Regions from separate parts of the Pseudomonas frigoris genome, predicted to be linked through region 1. Evidence: predicted binding sites of a transcription regulator. Region 1 holds the regulator's gene; the other holds the start of a gene.
The links. Region 1 encodes FliA, which starts transcription of late flagellar genes. Its sites were predicted from a motif close to CTAAAGTTTNNNNNNNNNNNGCCGNTAA; they were not measured.
Positions count from the first base shown of each region.

Region 2: the regulator FliA is predicted to act here: its motif matches at 1,483-1,510, upstream of motA (flagellar motor stator protein MotA).

Region 1 is NZ_CP180479.1:5,232,508-5,235,639, forward strand. It holds gene ACMXYH_RS24040 (protein phosphatase CheZ) at 1-763, opposite strand, end outside; gene ACMXYH_RS24045 (chemotaxis response regulator CheY) at 794-1,165, opposite strand; gene fliA (RNA polymerase sigma factor FliA) at 1,333-2,073, opposite strand; gene fleN (flagellar synthesis regulator FleN) at 2,070-2,900, opposite strand; gene flhF (flagellar biosynthesis protein FlhF) at 3,017-3,132, opposite strand, start outside.
Region 2 is NZ_CP180479.1:786,435-789,566, forward strand. It holds gene ACMXYH_RS03580 (HDOD domain-containing protein) at 1-1,412, opposite strand, end outside; gene motA (flagellar motor stator protein MotA) at 1,579-2,430, shown strand; gene motB (flagellar motor protein MotB) at 2,434-3,132, shown strand, end outside.

The DNA.
Region 1 (3,132 bases):
CGTCCACATCGTCCTGACCGGACACAACGTCTTCTCTTTTATCGGCATGAATCTGCGGACCTTCACCCTGAGAGAGATGTTTTTGCGGATCTTTTTCTGCCAGCATCGCTTCACGGTCATGTTCGATGCCCGCAAAGCGGTCCACCTGACTGGCCATAAGCACGAGCTTGAGCAGGTTGCTTTCAACTTCGGTGACCAATTGGGTCACGCGCTTGATCACCTGACCGGTGAGGTCCTGGTAATCCTGAGCGAGCAGAATGTCGTTGAGGTTGCTCGACACAACGCGATTGTCTTCGCTGCTGCGTGTCAGGAAACCGTCGACTCGCCGGGCCAGCTCACGGAACTCTTCAGCCCCGACTTCGCGACGCATGAACCGTCCCCAGTCGGTGCTCAGGGCCTGGGCTTCGTTGCTCAGGCCGTTGACCAGTGGCGTGGCGTTTTCCACCAGGTCCATGGTGCGGTTGGCAGCGGCCTCGGTCAGCTTGACCACATAACCCAGACGCTCGGTGGCATCCGTGATCTGCGAGACTTCCTCGGCTTGCGGCATGTGCGGGTCAATCTGGAAATTGACGATCGCGCTATGCAGCTCGCGAGTGAGCTTGCCCACTTCTTGATACAGGCCACGGTCACGGGTCTGATTGAGCTCATGGATCAGTTGCACAGCGTCGCCGAACCTGCCTTTTTCAAGGCTTTCGACCAGTTCGACCGCGTGTTTTTTCAGAGTCGATTCGAAATCGCCCTGTGAAGACTCGTTATGCTCCATAGCTCCCCCGTGGCGCAGTGGCTTCGCACATCAACCGATGCGTTCGAAGATCTTTTCAATCTTGTCTTTCAACGCCTGGGCCGTGAAGGGCTTGACCACATAGCCGTTAACACCGGCCTGGGCCGCTTCGATGATCTGCTCGCGCTTGGCTTCAGCGGTCACCATCAGCACTGGCAGGCTCTTGAGCTTTTCATCGGCGCGCACATGGCGCAGCAGCTCGATACCGGTCATGCCAGGCATGTTCCAGTCTGTTACCAGAAAGTCGATGCTGCCGCTGTTGAGAACCGGAATGGCAGTGGTGCCATCGTCGGCCTCGACCGTGTTGGTGAACCCAAGGTCACGCAACAGGTTTTTAATGATCCGCCGCATCGTTGAGAAGTCATCAACGATGAGGATTTTCATGTTCTTGTCCAATTCGACCTCCAAGCAGTCTTAAACGCGCCCAGCACCTGGACGCGCCATTTCAATCAATCCGGCAAAGCACTCAATGACTGTCTGGAGCACAACAGATCGGGACCGGTAAGGTTCAACACCCCACCCGCCGCGTTCGCAGTGCCCCCACACTGCCTTCAGCGCGCTCGCCACTCCCCCAAACGCCCCCGCAAACGGGCCGCGCACTGGCTGTGTAACTGGCTGACCCGAGATTCGCTGACCCCCAGGACCTCACCGATTTCCTTGAGATTCAACTCTTCGTCGTAGTACAGCGCCAACACCAGTCGCTCACGCTCCGGCAAATTGGCAATCGCGTCCGCCAGCGCTGCCTGGAAGCGTTCATCTTCCAGATCGCGTGACGGCTCGAGATGAGCACTCGCGCCATCCTCGTGCAGCCCTTCGTGTTCGCCGTCCTGCAACAGATCGTCGAAACTGAATAGCCGGCTGCCCAGGGTGTCGTTCAAAATCCCGTAATAATCGTCGAGACTCAATTGGAGTTCGGCCGCAACCTCGTGATCTTTAGCGTCACGGCCAGTTTTAGCTTCAATCGAGCGAATGGCGTCGCTGACCATCCGGGTATTGCGGTGGACCGAACGTGGCGCCCAGTCCCCCTTGCGTACTTCATCGAGCATCGCGCCACGGATTCGAATGCCCGCGTACGTCTCGAAACTCGCGCCTTTACTGGCGTCGTATTTGGTCGACACTTCAAGCAGGCCGATCATCCCGGCCTGGATCAGGTCTTCCACCTGAACACTGGCTGGCAGACGCGCCAGCAAGTGGTAGGCAATGCGTTTAACCAGTGGCGCGTAACGCTCGATCAGCTCGTACTGCGCGTCACGTGCCGACTTCTTGTAGAGGTTGTAGCCACTGGATGTCATAGCACCGGTCCTGCGGTTTGTTGCACGAGGCGCTCGACGAAAAACTCCAGGTGCCCACGCGGGTTGGCAGGTAGCGGCCAGGTATCGACCTTCTGTGCAATGGCCTTGAACGCCAGTGAGCACTTGGACCGTGGGAAGGCTTCGTAGACGGCGCGCTGCTTCTGCACAGCCTTGCGCACACTTTCGTCGTAAGGCACCGCGCCGACGTATTGTAAGGCGACGTCAAGGAAGCGATCCGTGACCTTGGTCAACTTGGCGAACAGGTTGCGACCTTCCTGCGGGCTCTGGGCCATGTTGGCCAGGACGCGGAAGCGGTTCATGCCGTAATCGCGGTTCAGCAGTTTGATCAGTGCGTAGGCATCTGTGATCGAGGTCGGTTCGTCGCAGACCACCAGCAAGACTTCTTGCGCTGCGCGAACGAAACTGACTACCGAGTCACCAATGCCCGCCGCGGTGTCGATCACCAGCACGTCGAGGTTGTCGCCGATATCGCTGAACGCCTGGATCAGGCCGGCGTGTTGGGCCGGGCTCAAATGAACCATGCTCTGTGTGCCGGACGCGGCCGGGACGATGCGAATGCCGCCAGGGCCCTGCAACAGTACGTCGCGCAGCTCGCAGCGGCCTTCGATCACGTCGGCCAAAGTACGTTTGGGTGTCAGTCCCAGCAGGACGTCGACGTTCGCCAGCCCCAGATCGGCGTCCAACAGCATGACGCGCCGACCGAGCTCAGCTAGAGCCAGGGACAAGTTCACTGACACGTTAGTCTTCCCGACGCCACCTTTGCCGCCGGTCACCGCGATCACCTGTACGGGATGCATGCTGCCCATGAATTTTCTTTACCTTGTCTTACTTAGACGGAGGCCACATTACTGGCTGCGCGTTCACTAACTGAACAATGCATGGCAGACCATCGATGTAGGTACAAAAACTGTTCATTAATACCTCAGCCGACCTGCTTGGTCGGGCTGTGGTAAATATCAGCGAACATGTCAGCCATGGCTTCTTCGCTGGGTTCTTCTTGCATTTGCACGCTGACGGCGCGACTGACCAACTGATGAC
Region 2 (3,132 bases), 2.4 Mb from region 1:
CGACCATTATTGACCAATGAGCGCAACAGCAGGTGTTCGCCGCCGAACTGTGAGCGCAGGCTGGCCGGTAACAGGGCGGAAAATTGTGCGTTGTTGGCCGGCGTCAGGCGTACCTGGGCCTGCTGCGAGAGCAGGCGTTGCAGCACGGTGCTCTGGCTGACGGCGAAGTTCAGACCGGCCACTTCTTTTGGCAGCCCGGCCGTCTGGTGCACTCGCAGATTGGCGTGAGTGCGGTCGGCCATCAGGATCATCACCCGACGCATGCCGCACGCGACCAACGCGTCCCGGGCAGACGTGGTCAAGTGCATGGCATTGGTAAAGCGACTCGGCTCGACCAGCAACTCGGCACACTGTCTGCGCCATTTCGCCAGGTCTTCGGCAGTCGGTGCCGGGGCTGGCAGCAATCCGGCGTGAACGCGGTTCATACCCCACGGCCAGATCAGTGAAACGGCCGGGTGCCAAAGGTCTGGCATGGCGTGATGGCGGGCGCTGTTGGCGGCCTGTTGGTGCAACTGCTGCTGCACTTCGTCCATCGGCATTTGCAGGTAAAGGCTGGTCAGGTACTGCCAGCGCTCACTGTGTGGACTGTCCCAGGCCTGTTGCGCCGACAGCGCCAGACCGTTGGCCAGCAGCACCGTATTGGCCGGTTGATTGAGCCAGCGGCGCAGGGTCGGATCGTCATCGAGGCGGTTCTGCTGGCGTAATGGATGATCGCTGTCGCGCGCGATGCGCAGCACTTTCACCAGCTCACGCTGCTCGTTGAGCAGCAGCCGATAACCCTGCTGCACCCAGATCGGCAGGCGCCAGATGTCCACGAGCGCCAGGCAGATATCCAGCAGGCGAGCGCCGAACAATTGCTTTTCGACTGTGCGCGCCGACTCGCCTTTATGGATGACCCGCAGCTCCCACTCTTCGAGCAACTGCGGATGAGTCAATGCCATCGGCCAGAGCGGCGAGAGAAACAGCAGGCTGCCCCAGTGGATGTCCTGCCACAGCCGCGCCAGGCGACTGGCGAAAAAACCGTTGGCCTGTTGGGTCGCGTGCTGGCTGATCAGCTGCAGCTGACGCAGGGCCACCGGGATTTCTAACTGCGGTTCGGCGGGCAGGCGGGCGAGCAGTTCTTCGGTGCGCTTCAAACCGAGGCGATTGATCGCCACCTCAAGGTTTTCCGCAGGCTCGGTCATGCTGCCGTGGGTGTGGCGATTGGCTTCGCGAATCACGCTCAGCGCCAGCGCGGGGCTGTCCTGTATCAGTTCGGCGATATCGCGCAGGGAGCTGCGACTGTTGGCGATGGCCTTGCAGACACGGTCATGACTGGCTTGCGGAACCGGTAGGCGCACGCCATCGAGAAGCTTGACCCAGCCTTCGAGAGTGGTTGGTTTTGGAGTTGGAACGTTCGTTTCGTTAGCCATGGTTGGACGCGATCATCGTCTGCATTACCTATGCCCGGAGCGGGCCAAATTGGCTTTTCGCCTGAACTGGCTATAGTCTGGCGCAGTTTTGCCGATAAGTAGAAGAAGAGATTTTTTAACTTCCGAATATGACCTTGAACCCGACTCAGTAAGTGCTCTCCTACCTATGGCTAAATTAATCGGCATCATCGTCGTATTCGCGAGCGTGCTCGGCGGATACGTGCTCTCCCACGGCAAAATTGCCGCCCTGATTCAGCCCTTCGAGGTGATGATTATTGGTGGTGCGGCCCTTGGTGCATTCCTGCAGGCCAACCCCGGTTACATGACCATGCACGTGCTCAAGAAATCCTTGGGCATGTTCAGTTCGCGTTTCAACCACACGTTCTATCTGGAAGTGCTGGGTCTGATCTACGAGATCCTCAACAAGAGCCGCCGCGAAGGCATGATGGCCATCGAAGGCGACATCGAAGATGCCTCCGCGAGCCCGATCTTCGCCAAATACCCTGCGGTATTAAAAGACGAACGCATGACCGCGTTCATCTGCGATTACCTGCGGATTATGTCCTCCGGCAACATGGCTCCCCATGAGCTTGAGGGCCTGTTCGACATGGAACTCTACAGCCTCAAGGAAGACCTCGAGCATCCATCCCTCGCGGTGAACGGTATTGCCGACGCCATGCCCGGTTTCGGTATCGTCGCGGCGGTACTCGGTATCGTGGTGACCATGGCTTCCTTGGGTGAAGGCGACCAGAAATCCATCGGCCTGCACGTGGGTGCGGCCCTGGTCGGTACCTTCTTCGGTATTCTCGCGGCGTACGGTTTCTTCGGTCCGCTGGCCCATTCCCTGGCCCACGATGCCAAGGAAGAACTGAACGTCTACGAAGCCATCAAGGCCTCGCTGGTCGCTTCGGCTTCCGGTATGCCGCCGTCGCTGGCGGTAGAGTTCGGTCGTAAAGTTCTGTACCCGGCGCACCGTCCTAGCTTCGCTGAGCTGGAACAAGCGGTTCGCGGTCGCTAAGTCATGGAAAATAACCAGCCGATAATCATCAAGCGCGTCAAGCGCATCGCCGGCGGGCATCACGGGGGCGCCTGGAAAATCGCCTTCGCGGACTTCGCGACGGCGATGATGGCGTTCTTCCTGGTGCTGTGGCTGCTGTCCACCGCAACGCCTGAACAGAAGATCGCCATCGCCGGTTACTTCAAGGACCCGGTCGGCTTTTCCGAAAGCGGCACGCCGTACATCATCGACCTGGGCGGCACGCCGACCCTGGCGCCGGAGAACACCCTCAACCCCGAGGTGAAATCTCAGCCGCAGCCGGACAAGGTGACCATCGACGCCGAGCAGGTTGAAGGCATGGCCGAGCAGGTCGAGAAGGAACGTCTCGAGCTGTTGCTGCAAGAACTGCAGACCAAGGTCGAAGAGAACCCGCAGCTGAAGAAATTCAAAGACCAGATCAGTTTCGAAATCACGCCTGACGGTTTGCGCATCCAGATCGTGGACGCCGAAAACCGGCCGATGTTCGACTCCGGCAGTGCCCGTCTGAAGCCGTACTTCGAAGACATCCTGCTGGCCATGGCCGACACCATTAAAGCGGTGCCGAACAAGATCAGTATCAGCGGCCACACCGATGCCAAGCCGTACACGGGCACCGGTGACTTTGGTAACTGGGAGCTTTCGGCCAACCGTGCCAACGCTGCCCGTCGTGCGCTGGTCGCGGGT